DNA from 4 places in the Pseudogracilibacillus sp. SO10305 genome. Region 2 is predicted to be linked to each of the others. Evidence: riboswitches for the same ligand, from Rfam matches in the RefSeq annotation. Region 2 holds a riboswitch; each other region holds the start of a gene.

Evidence for each region. A riboswitch is a leader RNA that binds a small molecule or an ion and turns the genes downstream of it on or off. The one in region 2 is predicted to bind thiamine pyrophosphate.
Region 1: it holds a riboswitch for thiamine pyrophosphate, as region 2 does, so the genes downstream of both, SPD45_RS13625 (LLM class flavin-dependent oxidoreductase) here and thiW (energy coupling factor transporter S component ThiW) in region 2, are expected to answer to the same signal.
Region 3: it holds a riboswitch for thiamine pyrophosphate, as region 2 does, so the genes downstream of both, thiD (bifunctional hydroxymethylpyrimidine kinase/phosphomethylpyrimidine kinase) here and thiW (energy coupling factor transporter S component ThiW) in region 2, are expected to answer to the same signal.
Region 4: it holds a riboswitch for thiamine pyrophosphate, as region 2 does, so the genes downstream of both, SPD45_RS03045 (ECF transporter S component) here and thiW (energy coupling factor transporter S component ThiW) in region 2, are expected to answer to the same signal.

What each region holds. Positions count from the first base shown of each region.
Region 1 covers NZ_JAXHDE010000022.1:24,118-32,116, forward strand. Annotated here, with positions in the region: gene SPD45_RS13610 (sensor histidine kinase) at 1-187, opposite strand, end outside; gene SPD45_RS13615 (fatty acid desaturase) at 389-1,450, opposite strand; gene SPD45_RS13620 (helix-turn-helix domain-containing protein) at 1,671-1,898, shown strand; gene SPD45_RS13625 (LLM class flavin-dependent oxidoreductase) at 1,937-3,241, opposite strand; TPP riboswitch at 3,352-3,454, opposite strand; gene SPD45_RS13630 (carboxymuconolactone decarboxylase family protein) at 3,472-3,876, opposite strand; gene SPD45_RS13635 (SprT-like domain-containing protein) at 3,946-4,455, opposite strand; gene SPD45_RS13640 (acyl-CoA thioesterase) at 4,510-4,959, opposite strand; gene SPD45_RS13645 (SCP2 sterol-binding domain-containing protein) at 4,972-5,319, opposite strand; gene sdhB (succinate dehydrogenase iron-sulfur subunit) at 6,160-6,924, opposite strand; gene sdhA (succinate dehydrogenase flavoprotein subunit) at 6,924-7,999, opposite strand, start outside.
Region 2 covers NZ_JAXHDE010000010.1:50,227-58,225, reverse strand. Annotated here, with positions in the region: gene SPD45_RS09250 (MMPL family transporter) at 1-1,281, shown strand, start outside; gene bioA (adenosylmethionine--8-amino-7-oxononanoate transaminase) at 1,629-3,002, shown strand; gene bioD (dethiobiotin synthase) at 3,023-3,712, shown strand; gene SPD45_RS09235 (biotin transporter BioY) at 3,756-4,382, shown strand; gene SPD45_RS09230 (YxeA family protein) at 4,566-4,910, shown strand; TPP riboswitch at 4,961-5,066, shown strand; gene thiW (energy coupling factor transporter S component ThiW) at 5,160-5,660, shown strand; gene SPD45_RS09220 (PucR family transcriptional regulator) at 5,818-7,365, shown strand; gene SPD45_RS09215 (aspartate/glutamate racemase family protein) at 7,509-7,999, shown strand, end outside.
Region 3 covers NZ_JAXHDE010000008.1:34,097-42,095, reverse strand. Annotated here, with positions in the region: gene recQ (DNA helicase RecQ) at 1-946, shown strand, start outside; gene htpX (protease HtpX) at 1,051-1,932, opposite strand; gene spx (transcriptional regulator Spx) at 2,023-2,415, opposite strand; gene SPD45_RS08005 (TetR family transcriptional regulator) at 2,441-3,055, opposite strand; gene SPD45_RS08000 (YpjP family protein) at 3,237-3,812, opposite strand; TPP riboswitch at 4,031-4,145, shown strand; gene thiD (bifunctional hydroxymethylpyrimidine kinase/phosphomethylpyrimidine kinase) at 4,258-5,064, shown strand; gene thiM (hydroxyethylthiazole kinase) at 5,061-5,813, shown strand; gene thiE (thiamine phosphate synthase) at 5,826-6,446, shown strand; gene bioB (biotin synthase BioB) at 6,658-7,659, opposite strand; gene SPD45_RS07975 (biotin transporter BioY) at 7,678-7,999, opposite strand, start outside.
Region 4 covers NZ_JAXHDE010000002.1:80,877-88,875, reverse strand. Annotated here, with positions in the region: gene SPD45_RS03050 (CocE/NonD family hydrolase) at 1-977, opposite strand, end outside; TPP riboswitch at 1,291-1,394, shown strand; gene SPD45_RS03045 (ECF transporter S component) at 1,537-2,142, shown strand; gene SPD45_RS03040 (ABC transporter ATP-binding protein) at 2,132-3,784, shown strand; gene SPD45_RS03035 (energy-coupling factor transporter transmembrane component T family protein) at 3,781-4,557, shown strand; gene SPD45_RS03030 (LysR family transcriptional regulator) at 4,648-5,532, shown strand; gene SPD45_RS03025 (MsnO8 family LLM class oxidoreductase) at 5,758-6,753, shown strand; gene SPD45_RS03020 (amino acid ABC transporter permease) at 6,821-7,492, shown strand; gene SPD45_RS03015 (transporter substrate-binding domain-containing protein) at 7,566-7,999, shown strand, end outside.

The sequences.
Region 1 (7,999 bases), on a different contig from region 2:
GTCCACTTTTAGACTTGAAAGAAAATATATAGGAAATGAAAAACATTATTAATAATGTAATGCCGATGCCAATTTCTACAAAAGAAGATGATTTAAAAATAAAGAAAAATGGTAAAAAACATAAAATAATCCATGTGTAAATACTAATCCATGGTTTCTTCGGAAAAATACTATACCATTTACGCAAAAATAACACCCTCTTCCTATTGCCTCTATTATAGCAATAAATATTGCATTACAACATCTGTTCATTTAAATCTATAAAAATACTTTTTGAGACTATTTGAATAAACCCAAAATGGTATCTATATATTGGAAGTCCCTTTAAAACAAAAAGATATGCTAGCAATCAACTACTCGCTAGCATAACTTCATACTTGTATGTCTATTAATTGATTCTCGTTTTGTTCGAATGTTTTACCACACGATTTTGCTTTGTTTCGTTTAACTTTTCACGCTGACGCTGCTTCCACGTTTTAAAGGTAATAAAATTTTGTGCTTCTGCATCATATAATTTATAACGCAAGGAATCTAGACTCGTTTTAAGTGTAATCGTTGTTGCGTATTGTAAATCTGGAGTCGTCTCATGTGCCTCTTCTAAATAATAGTTCGGTATACGTGGTGCTAAATGATGGACATGGTGGAAGCCGATATTTCCTGTTAACCATTGTAAAAATTTTGGTAACTCATAATATGAACTTCCTTCTACTGCTGCCTTCACATAATTCCACTCAGATTCTTCTTCAAAATACGAATCTTCAAACGTATGTTGAATATAAAATAACCAGATACCTAATGCGGCTGCAATATAAATCGATATTCCGTGCACGATTAAGAATGGTACGAAACCAACAAAAACGATAACTAAAACCGTTCCTATAAGTAATATAGCATTAATTAAATACGTATTATTTTTCTCTTTTTGCTTCGCATCCGCTCTATTACGTCGGTTTGACACAAGCACTAAATATAGCGGACCAAACCCAAACATAATAATCGGATTACGGTATAGACGATATTTCAATCTTTCCCATTTTGTTGCTTCCTCATATTCCTCTATTGTCATTACCCAAATATCTCCAATGCCACGTTCATCTAAATTAGAACTAGAAGCATGGTGAATCGCATGTTCTCGTTTCCATTTTTCATATGGAAAACTCGTTAACACTCCTGTAATCGTTCCTAACATATTATTTTTTCGTTTGTCATGGTAAAAAGAACCATGTGTACAATCGTGAAAAATAATGAATGTACGAACAATCAGTCCTGCTGCTATCACCGATAAGCCAATCGCTACATACATATTAATTGGTACCATTATATATGCGATAATCCAAGTAGCAATTAACGGCACAATCGTATTAAAAATTTGTATCGTACTTTTTTTATGATCCGCAAATGTATACGGCTTTACTTGTTGATGTAATTTTCTCGTTTTCTCTTTTGACATTTTTCTCCCCCTCATAGGCGTCCTATTTTAGTATAAGAGAGTGAAAATCTTTTTATTAGACGTAAATGTCATCATTTCTATGTGACAAATGTCATATCAAACAAAGGATAAACGTATAAATCATTCATTTTACGCACTTTTCGTACATTTATTCATAAAATAAACTGACTAAATAATTCCCTTCTAAATGCATCTCACCGACAGCAAGGAGGGGGACCATTTGAACGACTCGAAAAACTTTCACCAACAAAGCGTACTAACAAAACGTGAAAGAGAAGTATTTACGATACTTTTACAAGACAAAACAACAAAGGAAATCGCAGAAGAACTATTCATATCTGAAAAAACTGTCCGAAACCACATTTCAAACGTTATCCAAAAGTTGGGTGTAAAAGGTCGTGCACAGGCAGTGATAGAGCTTGTTAGAATGGGGGAATTATCATTATAACGAAAACCGACTTTCACTATCGAAAGTCGGTTTTTCTATTATTCTTCCAGTTGAAAATGTTCACGTAAAGTTGAGCCTTCATAGGAGGTTCTAAATAATCCACGTTTCTGTAGTTCAGGAATGATCAATTCTACAAAATCTTCTAAACTATGTGGAAAGGAAGGTGGCATTAAATTAAAGCCATCTGCAATCCCTTCCTTGAACCATAATTCCATTTCATCGACAATTTCCTCGGGCGTTCCAATTAAAGTAAAATGGCCCCCACCAGCATTTAAATAACTTAATAATTCTCTTACGGTCGGATCTTTATCACGAATAATTTCTAATATAGTTTTATAACGTCCTACCGGTCCAGAAAATTCCTCAACAGGTGGAAGGACTGGCACCTTTTTATCTAAATCCCACTTAGAACAATCCTGTCCGACGAAAATGCTTAATTGATTTAAAATAGTGTCTGTATCCAACAGCTTGTCTAATTTCGCTTTTTTCTCAAATGCTTCTTCTCGAGTTTTGCCAACATACGTTACTAACCCCGGAAAAATTTTAATATGTCTATTTCTCACGCCACGTTCCAAAACAGCTTGATCCATCTTTTCTCTAAACTCCCTTGCTTGTCTCCGGTTCCATGAAACAGAATAAACCGCATCAGCATATTCGGCTGCTAATGTAATTCCCGGATTCGATGCACCTGCTTGCATCAGTACCGGACGACCTTGTGGACTTTTTGGAGTCGTTAGCGGCCCACGCACTTGAAAGTATTTTCCAATATGCTTTATTGGGTTTATTTTATTTGGACGCATTAATTGTTTCGTTTTTCTATCATGAATAAAATCTGCTTCTTCCCATGAATCGAACAATTTTGTAACAACATCTGCAAATTCTGCCGCTTTTTCATAACGTTTCGCATGAATTGGCAGTTTTTCCATACTATGATTTTGTGCCTCTAAATCTGTCATCGATGTAACGAGGTTCCAACCAACACGCCCGCCAGACACATGATCCAAACTTAAAATTTGCCTCGCAGCTGTAAATGGATTGGAAAATGTACTCGAAATAGTAGATACTAAACCAACATAGTTCGTTACTTGCGATATAGCAGTTAAATTCACAATGGGGTCAAACCAAAAAGCCGGCATAACATTCGCACTAATACCTTGAAACGATTGATTATCTGCGAAAAACACAGCATCAAACAATCCCTTTTCTGCAATTTGAGCTAATTCTTGATAATATGCAATATCTCCAACACGTTCAACACTTGAATCCGAACTTAACCATGCAGCCTGATGGTGGCCACAACCTATCACTAATACTCCAATATGCATCTGTTTATGATTCTTCATTTTTCCCTCTCCTTTTTAAACATTAAAAAACGCAATTCCCCTAATATTCATAGGAAAATTGCGTATTTATAGCAAAATAGTATGTAAAAAAAACAGAATTCGTTCCAAATACATACAATCATACACTTTCCTACGCTAGTATGAACTAGTTCAGGTTCAAAGGGTTTGAGGATAACCTCATCTCAGTTTTTAAAAACACCCCTAGTGATTCTATTCAATTAATTAATGCTTCATTTCGTTTTTACAGTAATTCCTTGTTCATTGAAGACTTTTTGTACTGCTTTTAATCCATTTAAAACTTTTGGAAATCCAGCATATGGTAATATATGAATAATTGCACCAACAATTTCTTCTGGAGTTAATCCAACTTTAATTCCTGTTTTTACATGCATTTCAATTTGTGGGATACCTTGGGCAACCAATGATGCCATTGTTACTAATACTTTTTGTTTTGGGTCAATGCCTTCTCTACCATAAATATCTCCAAAGGCAAACTCCACTACAAAATCTTCTAAATCTGGTGCCAAATCTTTAAAACCTGCTCCAATATCCATATGTCCTTCCGGATGATGCTGATCTACTAAATTAAAATCCTTTAATACGTCCATTCCTTTTTCATAACGTTCGCTTGCCATGTATATGCCTCCATTAATGTTGAAATTTTCAAAATACTCCCATATCCATGCTAATACATTTCTAACGTTTCAACAAGTAAATGAATGTGATACTTTTGAAAAATGTTTTCCATCATATTTCCTAGTTTCCATGATGGTAATTTTTCCATTACAACATTTTGTACGATACTTTTTTGGCGTTTTACTTATTTGTTTACGATTTGTTTCATAAGTACGTGCACATGTTTCACAACGAAAAAGATAAAATAAACCAATTTTCATCGTATTTGTACTAGGAGCATTATGTTTTCGTAATGTTTTTTCAAATACAGGATGGCCATCACGCATCGATTGACCTTGCATATGTAATGCATAATGAATGCATTCATGTTTGATAATGCCTTTTATTGCCTCTTCCGTACCGTAATCTAATGTTTTCCCTGCAACTTCGATACGAACTGGATGTTGTTTATTCGTCATGACATATCTACCATATGAAGAACGAAGACGATTATTCCGAACGATTGGAATGGTTAAGTCGATATGAAAATTGGTACGTAAAAATTGGGTAGCAAATTGGGTTAATTCTTCCTCTTTCACTGTATACACCTCAATAAATATCATACCATATAACAAAAAAACTGACATATATCGTCAGTTTTGTAGCGTTAAAATTTTATCTCTATTTTCGTCACTAATTGCGACTGGTTTTCCAGTATGCTTATTAATATTTACGATGGAACCACGACCTGTTAAACAAACATCTCCATTTTCTTGCACACCCATATAGTGAATATCTAATGAACTACTCCCAATTCGATTCGCTTTCACGTATAATTGAATAGTTTCTCCAAAAAATACTTGTTTTAAATAATCACATTGTAAATCTGCTACGACAGGAACATCTTCCACTTTATCAAAATCTTGAAACAAGCCAACCGCTTTAAAATATTCAATACGCGCTTCTTCAAAATATATAAACGGAGATACATTATTCATATGACCAAACATATCTGTTTCAGAAAATCGAATTTTTATAGGTACGTGATATTTAAATTCTTCTTTCCAACGATTAAAATTTTTAATATACGGTGCTTTTGTCATATAAATCCCTCCTTAAAAAGATAGCTTCTTCAACATATTTTCTAACTTTAATGCGAGTCCAATATCCCCTTTTACTTTTAATCTTCCCGTCATAAATGCAGCAGTCGCATTTAAATCACCTTGTAGTAATTTTTTAAAATTCTTTTCATTCATCGCAAGTGTACATTGGGCATCATTTAATTTCCCTTCTGTAATAGTTGCAATCCCCTCTGTCAATTCTAGGCTATACACTACTTCCTCCCCTGCTTTAATTTCGAACACAAAACTTCCATTCACTGTTTCTATGATCGATTTATTCTCTTTAGCAACACGATCAATTTCTCCCCATACTTCTTGAACTGTTAAATTGTCTAAACTCATATTTTCACTCCTATTTATAATGAATGACTGTTCAATCATTATAATACATTTTCAAAAATAATGAAAGCGTTGTCTTATTCATTGATCAAATATATTAAATAAGACTCTACAATATATCGTGCCAGTGAATTTCCCTTTAGAATTAAAGTCGACCAAAACCAAATCCAGGCGGGAAATCACTTGTCTTATTCTAGAAATATAAAATTACTGCTTGATATACAAGATAAGAACATCGAAGTCGAAGAAAATGCTGTAGAATTAAAGCATATCGAGGAAGAATAACTAAATTCATCACAGCTAAATTGACGTATACATCAGCGTATTAATTTCAATCACTATATTAATATCAATTTGCATATGCATAATATTCACCTCGGAAATATTATGCAATACCAATCATATTTTGTCCGCATGCCCTTCTTATCCAATCGTTTTTGTACATTGTTAGAGTATCATTTATAATATCGAAACTTTCATAATTTCAAAAAGAGAATCATTTTACACTTTAAATGGAGATTAATCATACAAAGTAAAAAATCCTCCTCCCTTGAAGTTTAAGCTACAAAGGAAGAGGAAACTAGCATATAAACAGCCAGATGAAACGTAGGAAATGTACGTAGATTCCTGCGTGAGAAAAGGCCTAGATAAGGCAAAGCCTGAGCTTGGCATAGCAGCCGCACGCGGAAAGCGGAGTACATTTCCGAAGTGACATATTCACGCTATTCTTATTGGCTCCACACAATTACATATTAGATGACTTTAAGAGGGTCACCAACACCATTTGACAAAGAGCCAATAAAATAAGACTAGAATCCGAATGAATTCTAGTCTTATTAATTATTAATATGCGTTGTCGCTTCCGAAGAAGTTTTTAAATGATTGTACTACTGTCGCACGGTTCATCGCTGCAATAGAAGTTGTTAAAGGAATTCCTTTTGGACAAACTTCCACACAGTTTTGTGCGTTACCACAGCCAACTAATCCACCTGGTTCCATTAAACCAGCTAAACGATCACTCTTATTCATATCACCTGTTGGGTGAGAGTTGAATAAACGAGCTTGAGAAATAGCTGCTGGACCGATAAAGTCGTTTTTATCATTTACGTTTGGACACGCTTCTAAACATACACCACAAGTCATACATTTAGATAATTCATATGCCCATTGACGTTTCTTCTCAGGCATACGTGGTCCTGGTCCTAAATCGTGTGTACCATCGATAGGAATCCAAGCTTTTACTTGTTTTAACGCATCAAACATACGGTTACGATCGATTACTAAGTCACGAATAACCGGGAATGTGCTCATAGGTGCTAAACGAATTGGTTGTTCTAATTTATCAACTAAAGCAGCACATGATTGTCTTGCTTTTCCGTTAATAACCATAGAACAAGCACCACAAACTTCTTCTAGACAGTTCATTTCCCATTGAACTGGAGAAGTTTTTTCTCCATTAGCATTCACTGGGTTTTTTTGGATTTCCATTAGTCCTGAAATTACGTTCATATTCTTACGGTAAGGAACATGGAACGTTTCTTCATATGGAGCCGAATCAGGGCCGTTTTGTCGCGTTATAATAAACGTTACTGTTTTTTGTTCAGCCATTATTTCTTGCTCCCTTCACTTGATTTTGTATAGTCACGTTTACGTGGTGGAATTAAAGAAACATCCACATCTTCGTATGAAATAACTGGTGATTGAGCTTTCGCATCAAATTCAGCGATAGTAGTTTTTAAGAATTCTTCGTCATTACGATCTGGGAATTCTGGTTTATAGTGTGCACCACGACTCTCATCACGTTGAAGTGCTCCTAAAGTAATAACACGAGCTAAGTGGATCATATTTTTTAATTGACGTGTAAACATAACAGCTTGGTTACTCCACGTAGACGTATCACCGATGTCAATTTTTTCCCAACGCTCAAGTAGTTCAACAAGTTTTTCATCTGTTTGCTTTAGACGTTCGTTGTCTCTAACTACAGTTACGTTGTCTGTCATCCATTGACCTAGTTCTTGGTGTAATTGGTACGCATTCTCTGTACCTTTCATGTTTAACAATGCATCGAATTTCTCTTGTTCTTCTTTTTCATATTTCTCGAATAAAGAAGCAGGTAAATCTTCTGCATGTTTATCTAATCCATCGATATATTCAATCGCACTTGGGCCTGCAACCATTCCACCAAAAATAGCAGATAATAATGAGTTAGCACCTAGGCGGTTTGCACCGTGCTGTGAGTAATCACATTCACCTGCTGCGAAAATACCAGGGATATTTGTCATTTGATCATAGTCGACCCACATTCCACCCATTGAATAGTGAACTGCTGGGAAGATTTTCATTGGTACTTTACGTGGATCCTCTCCAACGAACTTCTCATAAATTTCGATGATTCCACCTAATTTAATGTCTAGTTCTTTTGGATCCTTATGAGAAAGGTCAAGATAAACCATGTTCTCACCGTTAATACCTAATTTTTGATTTACACAGACATCAAAGATTTCACGAGTAGCAATGTCCCTAGGAACTAAGTTTCCGTATGCAGGGTATTTCTCCTCTAAGAAGTACCAAGGCTCTCCATCTTTATATGTCCAAACTCGTCCACCTTCTCCACGAGCAGATTCACTCATAAGACGTAATTTATCGTCTCCAGGAATTGCTGTTGGGTGAATTTGGATGAACT
Region 2 (7,999 bases):
ACAGTTGTTGGTCTACTGTCGCTTGCTTTAGCATATTATGCTTCTTATGACCGCTTCGCTGTGCCGTTTAGTTTAGCAATTTTTATTATGGGTATTGCTGCTTTAACATTATTACCAGCAATTTTAGCTTTATTAGGGAGATTTGCTTTTATTCCGTTCATCCCTCGCCCTGAGGAAATGATTCAAGAATTGGAACAGAAAAAAGGGAAGAAAATTCGCCGTCCTAAACCAAGTCATCGATTTGGTAAAAAGTTAGGCAATCTCGTTACATCTAAACCGTGGACGATTATCCTTTTATCTTTATTAATTTTAGGGAGTTTAGCGGCATTTGTACCAAAAATGCAATTTACGTATGGATTATTAAACTCTTTTCCAGAGGATATGCCATCACGTGAAGGTTTTACATTAATTGCTGATCATTATCCACCAGGTGAAATTGCTCCAGTCAATATAATAGTGGATACAGAAGGGGAGGATGTTTCCTTACAAGAAAAGTTAGAAGCACATCCTCTAGTAGAAAAGGTGGAAGATGCTGTAGAGGGAACAAACAAAGATTCGTTGAAAAAATGGCAAGTAACACTTTCCATTGACCCTTATGCGACGGAAGCGGTAAATAGTATACCTGAGTTACAGGAGATTGCATTTAATGCATTAGAAGAAGCGAATGTAACGAATGTGGAGGAGAATGTATGGATTGGTGGAGAAACAGCTACTTTATATGATACGGAAGAAATCACAAGTCGAGACCAAGCTGTTATTATTCCTGTTTTACTTCTCGTTATCGCTATATTATTAGTCGTTTATTTGAAATCAATTGTTGCGAAGGTTTATTTATTAGCGACTGTATTGCTGTCCTATTTATCTGCTTTAGGTTTAGGGTGGATTGTATTACACTACTTATTCGGTGTGTCGGAAATTCAAGGGCTAATTCCATTGTATGCATTCGTATTCCTAGTCGTTTTAGGAGAAGATTATAACATATTCCTCGTCTCTAGTATTTGGAGAAAACGTAAAGAAATGCCACTTAAAAAAGCTATTGCAGAAAGTGTCGGAGAAACAGGTAGTGTCATTAGTTCGGCAGGGTTAATTTTAGCAGGAACGTTTTCCGTATTAGCTATATTACCTTTACAAGTATTAGTTCATTTTGGAACGATTACGGCTATAGGAATTTTATTGGATACGTTTATTGTGAGACCTTTATTAGTCCCGGCTATTACGACGGTTCTTGGTCGTTTTGCATTTTGGCCGGGTAAAATGTGGAAAATGCATGAGGACGAATAAGAGGATGTAACTTTTTTGTCAATGATTTTTAGATGAATCCTATCATTGTTCATATTCAGTAATAAAAATAAGAAATAGAAAACACTTTATGATGTTGGCACATAAATATTCGTGCTATCATAAAGTGTTTTTTTTATGGATTATTTATAAAATTTATCTATTTGCGTTCCCTTGTGTCAACCTATAATATAAATGGTTGACACAAAAGGTTTGTTTCCTCTATGATTACGTATATAGAAAGGAGGAGGTAGAAGATAAACAGAAGTGCAAGCGAGCAATTTCTATGTAATTTTCACAAAAAAGGATGTACATGACGTTGGAAAAAAATTAATGATGGAGGGATTATAATGTCAACACATGATGAATTAATACAAAAGAGTAAAGAATACCTTTGGTTACCTTTTACACAAATGAAAGATTATGAGCAAGATCCATTAGTTATTGAAAGTGGAGAAGGCGTTATGTTGAAAGATACAGAAGGAAATGCATACTATGATGGGTTCTCTTCAGTTTGGTTAAATGTGCATGGACATAGAAAAAAAGAACTCGATGATGCGATACGTACGCAATTAGAAAAAATTTCCCATTCGACATTGCTTGGAATGACGAATCGACCAGCGACAGAGTTAGCAGAACGATTAATTAATATAACACCAGAAGGACTTACACGTGTTTTTTATTCCGATAGTGGTGCTACATCAGTCGAAATTGCATTGAAGATGGCATATCAATATTGGAAAAATAAAAATATAGAAGGAAAAGATAAGTTTATTACGATGAAAAATGGGTATCACGGTGATACGATTGGTGCTGTTAGTGTCGGTGCAGTAGATACGTTTCATCGAATTTATGAAAAACTAATGTTTGAAAGTTTTCATGTTCCTTTTCCATATGTATATCGTCACCCAAGTGGAGATCCGGACATTTGTAAGGAAGAGTGTTTAAAAGAATTAAAAAAGACATTAGAAAATCATCATCATGAGATTGCTGCTTTAACAATCGAGGCAATGATGCAAGGAGCAGCTGGGATGATTTTAATGCCGGATGGATTTTTAACGGAAGTTCGTAAATTATGTACGGAATATAATGTATTACTCATAGTTGATGAAGTTGCTACAGGATTTGGCCGAACGGGAGAAATGTTTGCTTGTGATCATGAAGGTGTTGTACCAGACATTATGACGGTCGGTAAAGGATTAACAGGAGGATACTTGCCTATTGCCGCAACAATTTCAACAGAGGAAATATATGAAGCATTTTACGATGATTACATTCATATGAAAACGTTATTTCACGGTCATTCATATACCGGAAATCAACTAGGATGCGCTGTTGCGTTAGCAAACTTAGACTTATTTGAACGGGAAAATATAGTGGCACAAGTGCAACAGAAGTCCAGTTTTATTGAAGCGGAATTAACTTCACTACATGAATTGGATTATGTTGGAGATATTAGACAGCTCGGATTCATGGTCGGTATTGAGTTAGTACAAGAAAAAGAAACAAAAAAACCTTTCCCATGGGAAGAACGTGTAGGATATGCGGTGTCATTGGAAATGCGTCGTCTTGGGATGTTAACTAGACCTTTAGGAGATAATATTGTATTTATGCCGCCCCTTTCTAGTTCAGAGGAAGAAATTCGGGAAATGATTCGCATTATAAAAGAAGCGATTCAAAATGTAACAACGAAACGAGAAACTACAGTCGGTTCGACGAAATAAGAAGAACGAGGAGCGGTTGGATGGAACAGAATGGGTTATTTATTACAGGAACAGATACAGATGTCGGAAAGACTTTTGTCGGTGGCGGTATGGCAGCTCTATTGAAAAAGTATGGAAAAGATGTTGGCGTATTTAAACCAATGTTGAGTGGGGAAAGTCGAGAAAATCCTACAAGTGATACGTCTATCTTGAAAACGATGTCTGGAGATCGTAATACGTTTGAACAAATTACTCCTTTTCAATTTGCAGAGCCGTTAGCACCATATGTTGCAGCGAAAAGGGCAGGACAACATATATCTTTGACTCAGATTATGCAAGCATGGAAAAACATAAAAGAAACGCATGAGTATTTTATTGTAGAGGGTGCAGGGGGACTTGGGGTTCCTTTGGGGAAGGACTATGTAGTTGCAGATGTTGCGAAAGAGATAGGTTTTCCAATATTAATTGTTGCAAGAACGGGACTTGGTACAGTAAATCATATTTGGTTAACGGTAAAAGTGGCCCAAAGTATGGGATTGGATATTGCAGGCATTATCTTGAACGGGGCGGAAGAAGAACAGGGGATAGCAGAACAAACGAATCCTGCATTAATTGAAGAGATGACAAATATTCCTGTGTTAGCTGTATTACCGAAATTTACAACATCTAATCCTACTTATATTGTAGAAAAGATGGATGAACTAATCCCTTTTAATCTTTTCGCAAAATAATAGTGAAACCAAGTTGAACTTTTATAGTAAAAGGAGGATATCATTGAAAAATAACAAACAAATTCGTGTCATTGATATTACTTTAATCGGAATGTTTGTCGCTTTAATGAGTATCGGGGCAAATATTACTGCTTGGGCACCGTTTTTACAAATAGGTGGTGTTCCTATTACATTACAAACATTTTTTTGTTTTTTGGCAGGTGCATTACTTGGTAGTCGCCGTGGAGCGCTTGCAATGGTTGTATACCTTTTCGTTGGATTAATTGGCGTTCCTGTTTTTGCTGGATTTAAAGGAGGATTAGGTGCTGTATTAAGTCCGACATTTGGGTTTATTATTTCTTTTATTTTCACCGCTTATGTTACTGGGAAAGTGATCGAATCTAAAAAACACCCTACTTTAATTACGTTCATATTGGCCTCTATTATCGGGCTTTTCTTTAATTATATGATCGGAACAAATTATATGTATCTCGCTTTATCATTTTTTATGGATACACAAGAAAGTGTCACTTATATTGGAACGTGGCTTGTAATGCTCGTATATTTGCCTGTTGATTTATTAACGATTGTCGCAGCAGCTTTATTTGCACCTAGAGTGTATAAAATTTTACATAAGTCGACTATGATTACACCTTCTAGTAATGTGCAAGAAGACCGTTTAGGAAGTTAAGGAAATTTTATTTTAACGTTCCTATATCTCGCGAATAGAGTGATGTCCGTATGCGAACACTTTTATTTAATCTTACAATATTGTAAGCCTACAACGCTTATTCGTAAGGGAAATCGATGTTACAGCACGGAATTTCATCCTATACTATGTATAGAATGAAACGGAACGAAAAGGATGAGAAAAATGAAACGTTTATTAACGATAAGTATGATGATATTGGTCGTAGGCTTGTTATCGGCTTGTACATCATCTATTCAAACTATTGGTGCAGATACGTATTATGTACTAATTCAAGATGAAGGCGATAGTTATGAAGAACAGGGGAATGTACGTTATGAATATAAATTAGAAGGCTACGATGAAAACGGAGATAGTTTATTATTATCTTTTACAGCGAATCACTCATTAAAAAAGAATGCTTATTTAAAAATTTTCTATAAAAAAGATGAAGTAGTCACATATGAAGAAGTAGAAAAAACAGACATTCCAGAAAAAGCATTGGAACAATTAGAAGTAGGTGAAGAATAAGAAGACCTTTACAATATTAAATAGTATGATAGTATAAAATTGAAAAGTCCATATTTCACTAGGGGAGCTATCGGATGGCTGAGAGGAGCGTTATTGTTCTGACCCTTTGAACCCGATCTAGGTAATACTAGCGTGGGGAAGTGTTGGCCATCAAGATATTTATACTAAAAACAATCGAGGGCTACATTCCGACGTCGGGGTGTGGTCTTTTTTATCGTTATTTTATCGTACAAGGAGGTGTAATAGAAGATGAATCGTACACGACTTATGACGACTATGGCTGTTTTTGTTGCAATAGGTATTATCGGTTCACAATTTTTATGGTTTCCAGCAGGTTTTGCTAAGGCGTATCCTGTCCAACATGCTGTTAACGTTGTTGCGGGGATTTTACTCGGTCCTGGACCAGCTGTAATCATCGCGTTCATCATTGGCTTAATTCGAAATATGCTAGGATTAGGGTCGATTTTAGCTTTTCCTGGCGGGATGATTGGTGCGTTTTTGGCAGGTTATTTATATAAAAAATGGAACCAACATAGTGCGGCAGTTATTGGTGAAATCATCGGGACAGGTATTTTAGGATCATTTGCATCGATTCCTTTAGCAACATTATTTATGGGGACATCGTTTGGAATATTTTTCTTCTTACCGTCATTTTTAGTGAGTAGTGTGTCAGGTGCTTTGATCGGTTGGTTTATCGTCGTTCGTTTAAAACAAAGTGGCCAAGCAAAAGCAATTATCGAAAATAAATAACTTTAAAGATATATTCACTATAAGGATGGAATTTTTAAAATAAAACCTTTCTTCTAATACTAATTAGTATTCATCTTAGGAAAAATACTTATATAATTATAGTATAGATAGCAAAATGAGTATACCGATGACAAACATATCAAGGGTGTGTATGAAAATGATGGTTCATGAAGTAATGCAAATCATTAAAAAGTTTGAAGCAGAGGCAAGGTACGGGAAGAAAGGTTTAAATAAAAAGGTAAAATATATTGAAGTGATGGAGATTCCTCATGTTGATAAATGGAATGTAAAAGAGACGCTTATTTTAACAAGCTTTTACGCGATTAAAGATGATGAACAAGCTCAAATAAACATAGTAAAATCTTTCATCGAATTAAAGGCAAGTGGACTCATCATAAAGCTAGGTAGATTTATTGATGAAATCCCTCCATCCATTGTTCAATTGGCGGAGGAACATCATTTTCCTATTATTACATTACCAAAAGATGTCCCTTATATTGACATTTTAACGCCGTTATATGCAAAATTACAACAATCAACAGATGATCGATTGATCGAAGAAATTGAAGGAAAGTCTTATGAAAATGTCACGACGATTTTGCAAGATATTTATAAATCGTTCGGGTTAGTTATGTATATAGAAAACATGAACGGCGAGTTGTTATATTGTGCACATAAATTAAAAAGCGATAAATGGAGAAATGATTTCACACTATTTTCCCTCCCAACATATGAACAGACAGAGATGTACGTACAAAAATTTAATACCGAATTTGAAACGTATGAAAAACATGCTTGTATATATTCAGAGGCATTAAAAAGAATGGTTGTCACTCTTTTTGCGAAAGGGAAGAAATATGGACTTCTCCATATTGTATATGAAAGGAACAAACAAAAAGAATTGTTAATGGACACCGAGATATTTCGGTTAGTAGATAAAATTCACATTACTATGATGGCTGAAATTGTTAGTCTACAAATGCAAAAAGGGGAATTTATAGAAAGATGGAACTATCTAGAGGACGAAAAGGATCTAAAAATGGTCATTCATTTAGACCAATTAAATATAACAGAAGCCATCGGATATCATACCTTTTTGCGAAAATCGTTAATTTTACTTTCCCATATTGAAAATATGATGAAACATTTAACCGAAGTGAAAGATTATATTGTGATGGAAAGAAATGAAAATGTGTTTGTGCTCGTTTGGATAAATCATCGTGAGGCGACATCCATCGAATTGAAACACCAATGGAAAAAGCAGCAACCTCGAACATTATTAGAGAATGTAAAGATAGGGATAAGTTATCCTTTTATAGATACAACGTCCATTATAGAAAAAGTTGATAATACAGCAAAAGTTATTGAAATCGGGAAAGACTTAGGGTTAAATTCAACTGTATATGACCAAAGTGAATTAGGTATTTCCTCTATCTTATTAAATTTGCAAAAGGATCCACATGTAAATGATTTTGTTCATTACATGATGCTTCCACTTCAACAAATGGAAGCGGATTTGATTGAAACATTAAAAGTTTATTTAGCCGAAAATTGCAATGCTTCAAGAACAGCGAAAGTAATGTATTTAAATAGAAGAACGATCACATATCGTTTAAAACGAATACGAGAAATAATGAATATAGATTTAAATGATGCAAAAACAATCTTTTCCCTTCAGTTTTGTTTTTATATGATGAATGATTGATATTGCTCACAGTGAGAAAAAGGAGGGCTTTGCCTTCCTTTTTTTACGCTCATTTTGCGTATATACATAATAATCTGAATATATTATATTTAGAGAAAGATTCGAAAAGTCGCATTGGATACGAGAGGAAAGGAGTGATATATATGTTAGGAATCATCCGTGTATTAACAAGTGAAGGAAAAGTTTTGTCAGAACATGGAGAATTAATGCGTGATTTTTTATCGATAGATAGTGAAACGAAATGTATCATGGATCAACCGAAAGGAATTTATAATGCTCAGACAGAGCAGGAAGCTATTCCAAAAATTGTTGAGCTGGCGAGAGGAATGGAAAAAAGCGGGAAATATAAAGCATTAACAATTAGTTGTGCGGCAGACCCGGCTTTGCAGGAGGTAAAACAAGCTGTATCAATTCCAGTATATGGTGCGGGAGCAGTAGGAGCGAATATATCGAAGACATTAGGAGATAATGTAGGAGTCATCGGAATTACAGAGGAAGCTCCGCCAAACATCTTAAAAGTATTAGGGAATCATTTTTATTCATATCATTATGAACCAACATTACGAAATACAGTTTCATTATTTTCAGATGATGCAAAAAATAAGTTAGTTATGTTGATGAATCGTATGAAGGA
Region 3 (7,999 bases), on a different contig from region 2:
CGAAAAAGTAGATATAACCGAAGAAGCACAAATGATTTTATCTTGTGTAAAACGTATGAATGAAAAATTCGGTGTCAGCATGACCGCAAAAGTATTACGCGGTTCCAAAGATCGTAAGTTAATTCAATTCAATTTACATAAACTTACAACATATGGACTTTTATCTTCTTATACCGAAAAAGACATTACGGAAAAAATTCAATTTTTAATTGCTGAACAACTACTTTCGACGGAAGAAGGAATGTACCCAACTTTAAAACTAAACTATCAATCTGTCGCCGTTTTAAAAGGAGAAAAGACGGTAGAAATGTATACATTAAAAGTACCGACAGCTGACACAACTGATTTCGATGCAACATTATTTGGCGAATTAAGAGAACTTCGAAAAGTAATGGCGGATGAAAGGAACGTGCCACCATACGTACTATTTTCAGATGCGACATTACGTGATATGTGCCGTTACTTTCCAACAACAAAAGATGAAATGCTTGAAATTAAAGGGGTTGGAGAAAAGAAATATAGTCAATACGGAGAAACATTTTTACATGCGATTAATAAATGGAAAGAAAATAATCCGCATGTGAAAAAGAAAGTCCAAATTGGGACATCGATAAAGCGTCCAATTGCAAAACAAGTAGTTGACGATCCTGAAACACCGTCCCATATGCAAAGTTATCAATTGTTCCAGTCTGGTAAGTCAATCAAGGATATTGCAAAAATGCGGGATGTACAAGAACAAACAATTGAAAACCATTTATTTAAGGCATTTGACCAAGGACTTCCAATTGCTTGGGAAATTTTCTTTAACGATGAAGAAGAAAAAGAAGTATTACATGTATACGAAAATTTCGATGAGAAGAAATTGAAACCAATGAAAGAAGCATTACCAGATACATTCACATATACAAAAATTAAAGCTGTCTTAGCGAAAAATAAGCTTTTGTAAAAGGGAAAGAAACGACTACCACCCAAATGCTTCTCCCCTAGCGTTAGAACAAAAAAATCGTACGGCACATAAGCTCGTACGATTTTTTAGAATCATTATAATTATTATGCTAAACGGCTAATTCTCTCATCTAAATCTGGGTGTGTAGAGAATAACTGCATTGCCTTTTTAGCACCATTAATTTTCATTGTAGCTACTGCCGTATCGTCTTCGCCTGCTGTAGCACGATCTGCATATGCTTTTAAGCTTTCTAACGCATGACGCATTTTGTCACGTCCCGCTAAATCTGCTCCACCTTTATCTGCATGGAACTCACGATGGCGTGAATAGGCAAATACAACGATGCTTCCTAAAATGGAGAATAAAATTTGGAATACGATAATCGCGATGAAATGCACGACTGGTGCAATTTCTTCACGAACGAACTGTGATGCGATAAGCGCAACAATTCTAGATAAAAATACAACAAACGTGTTCACAACACCTTGTAACAATGTCATTGTTACCATATCACCATTTGTAATGTGTGCAACTTCGTGTGCGATAACACCTTCCACCGCATCATCATCCATTTCATCTAGTAATCCAGATGAAACGGCAACTAATGAACGTTTTTTCGATGGACCTGTTGCAAATGCGTTTACTTCTGGTGAGTTGTAAATTCCAACTTCAGGCATATATGTTAAACCAGCTGCTCTAGATAAGCGGTATACCTTTTCCACCACTATTTGTTCATACTCATTTTTGGGATTATTCGGATCAATAATCTCCACACCCATCATTCGCTTCGCAATCCAACGAGACATTGCTAATGAAATAAAGGAACCAGTAAAACCGATCACCGCACTAAATACTAGTAAAGAACCGTAGTTTATAGTCCCATTCTCTCCAATATAGTTCCCAATCGGTAAAACCGTGAAAATAATCGAGATTGTTAAAAGAACTAGTACGTTTGTTAATAAAAAGTAAAATATTCTTTTTGCCACGAACTTCTTCCTCTCTTTAATAATGTTTCTCTTATTCTACAACATTTCTATCATGAATAACATTACTTTCATGTAAAGTATCGTTAAATTTTACACGAATGCTAAAGAATCATGAATAAATCGTTTACGTTCTTCCCGTGGAATAAACTGACGAATATTGTACTCATCAAATCCTACTTGTAATTTATCATTCCCTAAAATAATCGGCTGACGTAATAATTTTGGATTTTTATTTACTAATGTATATAAATCATTTAATGAAATATTTTCTAAGTCTAAATCTAATTCTTTATATACGTTCGATCTTGTCGCGATTATATCTTTTGTACCTTCTTCTGTTAATCGTAAAATTTGTTGCATTTCTTTTTTCTTTAAAGGCTTCTTCAAAATATCGCGATATTCAAATGGAATATTATGTTCCTCAAACCACCTTCTCGCTTTTCTCGTTGATGCTGTTGATGAACCATATAGTTTGATTTTCATCATGAACCCTCTCTCTTTCCATTAATTAATTTGCTTTAAATCCTTTTTTCATTAAATTAATTTGTGTCGTAAAATTGTGTAGCACCTTTTCATTCGATATATCTACTGCATATTTACGTGCGATGTTCCCTAACATCATAGATAATAACATTTGAATCATATGAAATAATTCTTCATCATTTTCTGCATTTAACATTGTCGTATCGACGAGATCCCTTACTTCCTTATATTGTTCACTAAGTACGCTATAATTCATATCACTTAAAAAAGCACGTTCTGTCTCAAAATCTAAATGTAAAAACATATTTTTAAAAAACTGTTTGTCATTCGTCATATCAATACGAATAAGCAAATCCTCACATAAATCACTAACTGCATAAAATATATTCCCGTCATGCTTTTCTAATAAACGAATAAATCGTTTTCTTTTTTCATCTGCATACTGATTTAATATATAAAAATAAAAATCTTCTTTATCGTGAAAATATTGATAAAAACTACCGCGTGGAATACCCGCCTCTTTTACAATATTCGCAATGGAAGCTTCAAATAATGGAACTCGTGAAAATTCTTTTTCTCCCGCTTCAATTAATACTTCCTGTTTTTCTGTAGGTAAATTATAAAAAGTCTGTCTCGGCATCCAAGTTCCTCCTAAGTACAAAGTCAAAATGACACAATGTCACTTCCACTCTATTTCATTATAGATGACACGGTGTCATCTGTCAATAAAAAATGACCTTCTTTGACCAATATGTGGCGGAAAATTGACAAAAATAAAACACCTTATCATTTTTCTAACCAATGACAAAGTGTTTTTCGTTTTATTGCGCCATCCATTTCGGTGGCATGTTTTTATCCCAATAAATATTGCCTAGTTCATAATGTGTTTCAAACTGATCTTTCCCTAAATGATAATGGAAATTAAACCAGTATCCTTCTTGCGGTTTAAAATCTCGACGAACGTGAAACTTCGCAATTATCTTTTCGTCTTTTACATCATAAACATTAAATATTCTTTCGCCATATCCTTTTGCAGGGTTTTCCGTAATTTCATAAAACGGTAATCTATCTTCTCCCGCTTCTGTAAAGATAGATGTTAAAGTTTCTTCCATTTTCGGTAAAATTACTTCTTGAAACTCATTTTCTAGTTGATTTTCAATCTTCGGTCCAAATTTAACGCTCGTTTGTGCAATAGCTTTTTCCATTAATGTGGCAGCTACATCCTCTTCCTCAACATCATATGTAGTTATTTGCTCCGCAATAATATTCGCTTTAGACGAATCAAACGTCTTCTCTGCTTTTCCTACATGTGCATCTACATCAAATGACGGAACATATAAACCTAACGTTATGAAAGCGACGAATGCAACGGCAATTTTTCTCATCCAAATTTTCATCGTATCATCTCGCTTTTTATTTTATATATACTTAACTGTATCATTTCACAAGGAAAAATACATGATTTTTAGTCATATTTAATAAATTTTTAACATTCTATATAACTTTAGTAACTTTTCATAAACATAGCGAAATATATACGTGCGAATAAAATGATAATGTCCTCTCCCCCAACCTCATTATGACAACTACAACATAATCTGCTATACTAGAGTCAGAAATCTACTAGGGGTGCCTTTTTCGTTGAAGGCTGAGAAGAAGTACGTGATATTTCTAACCCTCGTGAACCTGATCTAGTTCGAACTAGCGGAGGGAAGTAGGAATCCATGACTTTTTTTGCAGTCGAACCAGATTCTTTCACGAGGAATCTGGTTTTTTTATGGGAAAATTTACGTATTATAACGTCATGTACATCCCTAAAAATAAAATAAAGGAGCAATTTTAATGAAAGATATTACATGCGCATTAACCATTGCAGGTACAGATCCTACAGGGGGTGCAGGAATACAAGCTGATTTAAAAACATTTCAAGAATTACAAACATATGGTATGAGCATTGTCACATCTGTCGTTGCACAAAACACAACAGGTGTTCAAGCAATCGAACATATATCTTTAGATATGATTGAACAACAACTAGATTCTGTGTTTTCAGACGTTCCTGTAGATGCTGTAAAAACAGGTATGATTGCGAACATTGATATGATGAAAATAATAAAGAAAAAACTCGACGGAAAAAATCTTCCACTCGTGATTGATCCTGTTATGGTTGCTACAAGTGGAGACCCTTTAATTAATGAAGAGGCCCGTGATTTTTTACGTGATGAATTACTAGCTTATGCGACCGTTGTTACACCGAACTTACCAGAAGCTGAATTTTTAACGAACATGACAATTTCGACATTCAACGATATGAAAAAAGCAGCCGAAAAAATTGTTCATACGTATGGAGCAAAAGCCGCGCTCGTAAAAGGAGGCCATTTAAGTAAAGATAACGATGCTACAGATTTCTTATATGATGGAAACGACATGCATGTCTTTACAAAGAAACGAATTGATACAAAAGATACACATGGGACTGGTTGTACGTATTCAGCAGCCATTACCGCCCATCTTGCACAAGGTCTTTCTTTATATGAAGCAGTGGAAAAGGGAAAAGAATTTATCCAAGCTGCCATTGAAGAATCTATTCCACTTGGCGCTGGTAGTGGGCCAACAAAACATTGGGCAATTAGAGGGAGACAAGTATGAACATTCATGAGAACATCATGAAAAAGGCCCCTCTCGTCCACTGTTTAACGAATAATGTCGTAAAAAACTTTACCGCTAACGGGTTACTCGCTATTGGTGCTTCACCTATTATGGCCGATAACCCGATGGAAGTTAGCGAAGTCGCTAAAAAAGCAGATGCTATTTTAATTAACACTGGTACATTAATGGATTCGGATATGGAAGCAATGCTTACTACTGGAACTGTTGCAAATAATCATCAAAAACCAATCGTATTAGATCCTGTAGCAGTCGGGTCCTCTTCTTTTCGAAAACAAGCTTGCCTCAAATTTCTAAATGCAATAAACTTCACTGTAATTAAAGGAAATGCAGGGGAAATGGCAGCATTAGTTGATGAAAAAGTGGCAATGAAAGGCGTTGATTCTGTCGATCCTCCAGTAGAAACAACAAAATTAATCGCTAATAAAGTAGCAACAACTTTCCAAACAATCGCTGTGATTACAGGTGAAAAAGATGTTATTTCAAATGGAAAAGAAACATATATAAATGAACACGGTAATGAAATGTTAACACGCATAACTGGTGCAGGTTGTTTATTAGGTGCTATTATTGGAGCGAATTTAGCTTGTGAGGTAGACCATTTTAAAGCAACCTATCAAATAATCGAATTTTATACAAAAGCAGCGGAGCGAGCAATTGCATCTTCAAATGTCCATGGTCCAGGGACTTTTCAAGTTCACTTTTTAGATGCATTACATCACATCGATTAGGAGCGAAAGAAGATGAACAAAAATGTATTACGAAAATACTTCATTATGGGAAGTCAAGATTGCCCCAAAGATAGAACACCAGAAGCGACTTTGCGAGAAGCAATTCAAGGTGGAATAACCATTTATCAATTTCGTGAAAAAGGAAGAGGCAGTTTACAAGGTGAAGAAAAAATTGCCCTTGGTAAAGCATTACGAGCAATTTGCAAGGAAGCAAATATCCCTTTTATAATAAATAATGATGTTGAATTAATGGATGTACTACAGGCTGACGGTATTCATGTTGGTCAATCAGATGAACCTGTTAAAAAAATCCGTGAAAAATACCCGCATAAATGGATCGGTTTATCCATTTCCAATATGGAGCAATATGAAAAAAGCTCGCTTGCATATATTGATTATATTGGTGCTGGACCTGTTTTTAGTACAACTTCGAAATCAGATGCACTGCAACCTGTTGGAATAGAGTGGATTCAAACATTAAGGAAACTAACCCCTCATATTCCCATCGTCGGAATTGGTGGTATCTCACCTGACAATGCCCTTCATGTGCTTCATGCTGGGGCGGACGGAGTATCAGTTATTTCTGCAATTACGAAGGCTGAAAACATTCAAAAAGCTGTACGTTCTTTATGAAAAAGTAAGAAGTTCGACCTCATTAAGTCATGTCTTTTAATCATATACAATGTATCATTTAAGCAAGATTTTAGTATATACTATAGCGTGTTTTGCAAAAGTAAACCTTTGACATGTGCATGATCATTGATCAAACAAGTCAAAGGTTTATTTCGCTATGTTTTATGTCGAACTCTCGTTTTCATGCTCATACATTCAAACAATAAAGTTTTTATACACTCGCTTTTTCATGACCATAATCAATCTCAAATCCTAAATCTTCTAACATTCGGTGGTCTGCTGTACTTAATTGTCCTTCAGTCGTTAAATAATCCCCGACAAAAATTGAATTTGCAGCGTACAATCCAAGTGGTTGTAAACTTCTTAAATTCACTTCTCGTCCACCAGATATACGAATTTCCTTCGTTGGACAGCAGTAACGGAACAATGCTAACACTTTTAAACAATATGTCGGTGTCAGTTCATTCGTTCCTTCTAATTTTGTTCCATCAATCGCATGTAAAAAGTTAACTGGAATGGAATCCGCATCGAGTTCTTTTAAAGAAAATGCCATATCTACTACATCTTCTTTCGTTTCTTTCATTCCGACAATGACACCAGAACATGGAGATATCCCAACATCTTTCACTTTATTTACAGTGGATACACGATCATCATACGTATGACTCGTCGTAATATAATCATGATGTTTTTTCGATGTATTTAAATTATGATTATAACGGTCGACACCAGCTGCTTTTAATTGTTCTGCTTGCCCTTCTTTTAAAATACCTAAACAAGCACATATTTTCATATCATAATTTTGCTTAATTTCCTTCACAGCATCGACGACAATATTCAATTCACGATTTGTCGGGCCACGTCCACTTGCCACGATACAATACGTTCCTGATTGTAATTTGTTCGCTTGTTCTGCTCCAGCTAAAATCGATTCCTTATCCATCATTTTATATCGTTGAATCGGTGCCTCAGAGTCAATAGATTGTGCGCAATACCCACAATTTTCACTACAAGCTCCTGATTTCGTATTTATAATCATATTTAATTTAACTTTATTGCCGTAATAATGGTGGCGAATTTGATATGCCCCATCTAATAATGCTAACACCTGTTCATCTGGACATTGCAAAAATTTCATCGCTTCGTCTCGCGTAATTTGATATCCTTGTATTACTTTATCTGCTAACTGAGCCCAATATTTTCTATTCTCCATCGTACATCTTCCTTTCTTTTATGATTGTGATCGAACTTTTTGCATCATTAAAATAGCATCTAATCGATATGCAAATACACCTGCAACAAGTGCTAAAGCAATATCTTTTGGCAATGGAACAATCATCCATAACCATGCAATTCCGTAGTGGAACCCTTCTGGCGCTTGAAACCAAAGTTTATACGCCATATATAGCCAGTTCGTTCCAAAAACATAAATAAATAACATTCCGAACAACGATGCAACTATATACATTGACTTTGTCTGCTTATATTCCACTAGTTTCCCACATATGTACGCAACGATAATAAATGAAATGATAAAACCAAAAGTAGGACTT
Region 4 (7,999 bases), on a different contig from region 2:
AACCAACGGATATGTAATGCAGTTAAATCTTCTTTTAAATCGATGAAATGTTCGGACGCACTCATGCCAAATGAACGGTCCCCAATCACATGTCCAAAATTACCATGTGCCCACGGTCCAATCACTAATTTTTGCATATAATCAGTTTTAGCACGCATATTTTTAAAGTTTTCAATCGTACTATATAAAAAGCAATCATACCAACCAGCAAGATGATACGCAGGAACTTGTATGTTCGGGTATTTCTCTAATAAGCTATATGTTTCCCAAAATGCATCATCGTCTAATTCATGTGTGATCATGTCGAGAAAATCACCTTCTAAACCGAACTCTTTTAAAATAGACCAATCTTTGATAGGTTTTGTTTCATACCATTTCTCAATTTGGTCGACTTCTTGTGCCCATTTTTGCATCATACGATAATATGTTGCTAGGTCATCCTTATATGTTCGTTTTAATAAGTCTGGCACGAATGTACCTAAAATGAGCGATTGAAACAAGCCGACTAGAAAGGCACCGTTTTGATATGTCGCACCTGATCTACTATCGTTTAATGTTTGGGCAGGAAAAATTGCCTTCAAATGTGGCGCTTTTTCTGTTGCAGCTAATAATTGTGTGTATCCATAATAAGAAAGGCCAAACATCCCGACGTTTCCATTTGAGTATGGTAAGTGAGCTGCCCATTCAATCGTATCATATCCATCTTTCGCTTCGTTCGTAAACATCGAAAATGTACCTTCAGATGCAAAACGTCCACGAACATCTTGAATGATGACGATATATCCGTGATCAACGAAACGATGTGTATCTAAATAGCGATGCGAATAAAATGGATCATGTTTTCCGTATGGGATGCGCGTAAGTAAAATCGGATATGTCCCTTCTTTTTCCGGACGATATATATCTGCATATAAGGTCGTTCCATCCCGCATCGTCGCCGGAACATTTCTTTCTACGATAATATTTTTTGTTGCCATGTTATATATTCTCCTAACCTCACATACTTGTATTCAATAGCTATTTATTGAGCAATAAATGGAACGATATCATAGTGATGACAATCGTATCGTTCCATTCAAATATTATAACATAATACAAAAAAGTTTGGGAACACCGTATAAACGAAGGAAGTCGTATAAATCCTCGTCATACAGGTAATTAGAGCTGTTTCATTTCATTTACATTTATTTGTGTCCGTTTTCTCGTATTTACGATCAGTGAAATTAAGAAGGGAGCTTGACAGTTCCTCTGGAATCCCGTACAATCATAGTTATAAAATTTCATATATTTAAAAAGCACTAGGGGAGCTATGTTGAATGGCTGAGAAAGGTAATCCTTGACCCTTGGCACCCGATCTAGATAATACTAGCGTGGGGAAGTGTGGCCGGGCATATACAGTATATGTGTTATTTTTGTATATTTATATATTCGACTGCATTTCCTAATCGGGAATGCAGTTTTTTTATTTGTGAAAAAGAAAGGAGCGATCAAAAAAGGAACGACAAAAATAATAATAATCAAGGAGTGTATGGACGTATGACGAAAAATTGGAAGTTGAAAGAAATTGTAATGTTGTCGATTATTTCGGTTGTTGCTGGGGTACTATATATGTTTTTCGTTTTGTTTGCATCTACTTTACGAAATATATTAACCCCGATCGGACTTGCGCCATTTAGTTTTGAATTTGTATTTGGATTATGGTTTATCGGATCTGTCGTTGCCATGTATATTATTCGAAAACCTGGGGCAGCTCTTTTTACAGGAATTATTTCAGCGGGGGTTGAAATTTTAGCAGGGGGTCCTGGTGGGGCGAAGATTTTGTTAATTGGGCTTGTCCAAGGAGCAGGGATTGAGACGGCATTTCTATTAACGAAATATAAAAACTATCACCTTCGCGTACTAATTTTGTCAGGAATGATAGCAGCTATATATAGTTTTATTTATCAATTATTCGCTTCTGGAAATATGGCTCTTGCTCCAACCGTGCTTATCGGCATGCTTTCCATTCGGTTAATAAGTGGGGCATTTCTAAGTGGAGTACTCGGAAAATGGATAGCAGATAAGTTAGCATTTACAGGTGTATTAGATGGTTATGCATTAGGCAAGGAGGTTAGAAAAAAACGTGAAAAAGATGCAGCATAAGCGTGTGGAAAACGAGAAATATTCAAACGAAAACAATCAACATGCAAAAAAATTGCCATTTATAACGATAGAAAATTTTTCGTTTGCTTATGAATCATTGGATGAGCCTATTTTACGAGGACTAGATGTTATCTTGCATGAAAACGAAGTGACATTGCTCATGGGTCCGAGTGGTTCTGGTAAAAGCACGTTATCCCTCTGTTTAAATGGGCTATACCCAGAAGCGGTGGAAGGAGAAACAGCTGGCACGATAATGTTTCGTGGAGCACATTTGCAAGACGCACAAGCTGGTGCTTGGAGCAAACATATCGGTGTCGTTTTTCAAGATCCTGAAGCGCAGTTTTGCATGATCCATGTTGCCGATGAGTTAGCATTTACATTAGAAAATATGGCGATCCGTGAACATGAAATGGACGAAAAAATCGATGAGATACTTTTACTAGTCGGCATGGAAAAATTTAAATATCGGAAACTACACGAATTATCTGGGGGAGAAAAACAAAAAATTGCTTTAGCTGCAGTTCTTTTATTGGAGCCGACATTGCTTATTTTAGATGAAGCAACCGTTAATTTGGATCCACATGCAACAGAATCATTCATAAAACTTATTCAACAAATTCAAGAAGAACGGCAAATGAGTGTGTTCATTATCGACCATCAAGCAGATGCATGGTTGGATATGACAGACCGTGTCTTATTATTAGGAAAAAATGGTCGCTTGCTACAAGATGCATCCCCAGAAGAAATGTTTACGACTTATAAGGAACAAGTGGAAGAAGCGGGCATTTTTATACCGAAGAAGTTCTCTAGACATTCTTTTGGAATCGATCTGCATGCTCGCAAGCTTCCGACCGCACAAAAACAAGAGCATCCTAAAGACAATGAAACCGTCATGCGCCTTGAAGATATAACATATAAACGAAAAGCGCGGACCATTTTACAACAGATTTATATGGCTATTCCGAAAGGGGCTTTCATTTCTATCCTTGGAAAAAATGGGGCCGGAAAATCGACTTTACTTGAGTTGATGGCTGGCATTATGACCCCGACAAAAGGGGAAGTCTATTTTCAACATCGTCCTTTACAAAAATGGAAAGAAATGAAACTGCGGCATAAATTAGGTTTCGTGTTTCAAAATCCGGAACATCAGTTTATAACAGATACGGTTTATGATGAACTCGTCTTTTCCATGCGGCTAAATGACGAACAACTAGAAAAAATGGAGGCGACCGCCACCTATTTACTCGAACATTTTCAACTAGAAGAGGAAAAACATCGGAATCCATTTTCGTTAAGTGGAGGGCAAAAGCGAAGGCTAAGTGTTGCAACCGTACTTGATGACACGCCAGATATTTTATTATTTGATGAACCGACATTCGGGCAAGATGCGGAAACAACAGCACGGCTAATACATACGATGTTTGAGTTAAGAGAGAAAGGGATTACGATCGTTATCGTCACGCATGATATGGATCTTGCTGCAATGAGTGACACGGTATACGTGCTCCATGAAGGGGAAATCGCCTTTCATGGCACCCCTGACACATTATGGGAAGAGGAAGGGCTATTACACGCTGCCCATTTACGTCGTCCATTCGAAGTAGAAAAAGCGCAATGTAAGAGAATAGGAGAGATAGGATGAAAAAAGTTAATCCCGTTGTGAAGTTGCTGGCGATTTTAGTGCCAGGATTATGTCTCAGTCTTTTTTATGATTGGTTTACACCACTTTTTTATCTCCTATTTTTACTGCTTATGACATTTGGCTATGGGAAAATCCCTTTGAAAAAAGGAGTGAAAATTTTCGCTATATTTTTATTGCTTTCATTTGGCTTCGGTTGGACGGCTGCATTGTATGCAAATGATGGTTTTGCTGGTGGGGATGTTATTTTCACATTTGGTTGGATGACCTTAACGACTGGCGGCCTTCAAACAGGGTTAAGTATTATGTTTCGTTCGCTCTGTTTTTTAATGATGTCCATGATGTTTATTTTTACGACAGATACGACACAGCTCATGATGAGCTTTATTCATCAATGTAAACTGCCACCGAAGTTTGCATACGGTATTATTGCAGGATATCGTTTTTTACCAGTATTTCAACATGAATTTCAATTATTGCAAAAAGCACACCAAATTCGTGGGGTTGGGAGATTGAAAGGGATAAAAGGAAAAATACATCAATTTCAGCGCTATTCGATTCCACTTTTGGCAAATGGGATAAGAAAAGCAGAACGTGTCGCCATTGCGATGGAGTCAAAAGGTTTCACTGGCGACCGGAACAGAACGTACTATCATCGAACTTATGTAACGGCACGCGATTGGATATTTTTCGCGATGATGATTGGTATGCTAGTAGTAGGTGCATTTATTTCTTATAAGCTTGGATACTTGAAAATATTTAATAAGCAATTTTAAAGAATCTAGTATCATGCTAGATTCTTTTTCATAGATTATTCGTAGTAAATTGATATACTTAATAATAATTAATGATTAGGAGGTTCTACGTTGAATATTCAAAACTTAGAAGCTTTTTTATATGTGCATCATTTTGGAAGTGTAAATAAAGCGGCAGAGGCATTGTTTTTGACGCAACCATCTGTATCTTCGCGCATTCGTACATTGGAAAAAGAGTTGAATGTCGCATTATTTGAACGAGTCGGACGGTCCCTCGTCATGACGAAAGAAGGAAAAGCGTTTATTCCTTATGCTGAATCGATCGTACAGGCATACAAAAGTGGCCAGAAACGAATGAAGGAAACCGCGGCTACAGACCATATTGTCATTGGAGTAACTGGACTCATCGCCAACTATGTCATGCCTTACGTCTTACCAAAATTTAAATTAGCCTATCCGAATGTCCAAATTACGATGCATACGGGAACGACGGAAGAAATTGAAAGTAAAGTATTGCACAGGGAAGTAGATGTTGGCTTTGTGCGGGCGAGTGCCCATCCATCTTTAGAAAAAACGGCGATCTTACAAACACCGATTCGTTTATTCGTCTCCCACCCACATCATTTTGAAAATGTGCCAAATATAAGCATGGAACAGTTACAAGAGGAAACGATCGTATTTTATGAATGTGGGTCATTAGATTGGACGAAAGTGAAAAATTTATTTTTCAATGCTGCTCATGTACCGACGATTACGTATGAGGTAGATAGTTTAGAAACCGCGAAAGGATTAATACTAGAAAATGCTGGCATCGGATTTTTACCAGAAATATGTGTACGAAAGGAAGTAGCTGACGGTAAAGTAACCTCCCTTGATGTTCCAGTCGTCGCAAAGGAATCGTTAAAAGCGCAAATGATTCATTATATCGGCGAAAAACCGCCATACTTTGATAGTTTAGCAACATGGACGAAGGAGATTGATAGAGTTTCTCTATAAGAAAGCAGATTAAAATCTATTACACGAATAAAAATTGCTATGATATACTATTTGTAACATTTAATCCCGAGTAATTGAATGTTAAAACTAATAATAAAAGGTGGATGACGATGACCAGTCATAAAAAGCTTTATATATTTCGTCAAAAAATACCGTGTTGTCATTGTTTCATTGGGCATTGTTAATGGAATGGCTATGTAAAAATGATGAACGGAGGAAGAGCATATGACATATAAAATTGGGATTTTAGATCAAAGTCCGATTTTTCCTAATAGAACAGCTCAAGATGCTTTAAAAAGTACGGTTGAGTTAGCACAAAAAGCAGAAAGTTGGGGCTATCACCGGTTTTGGGTGGCGGAACATCATCAGTCAGAAGATGTTGCAGGTGCATCACCAGAAATATTAATGAGTCATTTGTTGGCACAGACAAATAAAATAAAAATCGGTGCTGGTGGGGTCATGTTGCAACATTATAGCCCATATAAAGTTGCAGAAAACTTTCATGTGATGGAAGCATTGGCTCCTGAACGAGTGGAATTAGGCATCGGCAAAGCACCAGGAGGGTTGAATGCTTCAACCGCTGCATTACGATATGGCGGAACGGGTAACGACACTTCTTTTGAAGAACGATTCACATTGCTACAGCAATTTTTAAGTGGCAATATACCAGAAGATCATGCTTTATCGGAGGCAGTAGTACATCCGAAAATAGCACGCACATTGCCGACATTTTTATTAGGTGCAAGTGTAAACAGCGCTCGATTCGCTGCACGGCTCGGTGCGAATTTTGTTTTTGCCAGTTTTTTAAATGGGGATGAAACATTGCTCGAAGAAACGATGAAAGCATATCGGGCACTACATCCACATGGAAAGTTTATTATCGCGGTTGCTGCGTTCGTCGGCACAGATCAACAAGCAGCAGAAGAAGAAGCGGATAAATACAATATTTATAAAGTGACATTCGAAAGTGGGCGTGCCCTTTCTGTCGTTTCCTTAGACCAAGTGGAAGCTTTATGGCGCCAAACGAATGAACCATTCGAAGTGCACGAACAAAAAGTGCAAAAAATAGCAGGAACACAAAAGCATGTGAAAGAGGAATTCGGTCGGCTTGCGAGAACTTTTGATGTCGATGAATTTATCGTACACACTCCCGTACTTGATGAAGCGAAAAGATTACAATCGTTTGAATTGTTAAGCGTCTTAAATAAACAATACGTGTAAAAAATTATGTAATAGAAAATGACTACTTGCTTAAATGATAAGCAAAAAAATTGGAGGTGTGTCGTCATTGAATATCGATATCCGTTACGTGTTTGAAATCATTCCAGAGTTACTCACTTATTTACCAATTACATTGTATATGACGTTTGCAGCGATGGCGATTGCAACAGTCATTGGAGCGATTATCGCGGTTATTTTAGTAAATAGAACTCCTATTTTCATGCAACTGGCAAAAATTTATATATCATTTTTTAGAGGCACACCGATTTTAGTGCAATTATTAATGATTTATTTTGGTTTGCCGCAAATTTTTCCAATATTCAATGACCTAGGGGCAATCGTTTCGGCTATCGTCGCATTCGGATTAAATACTTCCGCGTATTTGGCGGAAATTTTTCGAGCGGGACTAACTTCTGTTGATAAAGGGCAGGAAGAAGCAGCGATTTCTGTCGGGATGACATATTTCCAATCATTGCGTAGCATCGTGTTGCCACAAGCAATTCGAAATGCACTTCCAGCAACGGGAAATATGTTTATCGGTCTCATTAAAAATTCGTCCCTCGCCTTTACGATCGGCGTGACAGAATTACTCGCTCAAGGAAAAATGCTCGCATCTGCAAACTTGAAGTTCTTTGAAGCATATTTAGCGGTCGGCCTCATTTATTGGGTGCTTACCTTATTGTATAGTCAGTTGCAAAGTTGGTATGAACATCGATTAAGCAAACCGTATCAAGTGTAAAGAGTTTTTCTAGAACGTCAACGTGGAAGAAAAAAATAGGGTACAAACAAAGAGGTTGAAGGAGGATGTTTACATGAAACGTATTAGTTTATTATTGCTAGTAATTGGAGTCCTTTTTTTAGTGGCATGTGGTCAAGAAGATACGAAGGAAGCGGCAAGTGCAACAGATGAAAAAGTAATCAAAGTTGGGGCAGTGCCTGACGGTTTTCCTGTTTCATATAAAGAAGATGATGATTTAAAAGGATTTAGTGTCGACATTATAAAGGAAATTGCGAAGGAAGCCGGATATGAAGTGGAATGGGTAACATCAGATTGGAATGGCGTGCTCGCCAATTTACAATCTGGAAAAGTAGATACAGCGATCAACTTTGCAGCTACACCAGAACGTGGGGAAACATACAATTTCACGGAACCATATTATAGTTCAAAAGCAGTTATTGCAACGGCAGAAAAGAACGATACATTAAATGAAGTAGAAGATATAAAAGGAAAAGATATAGCGAGCAT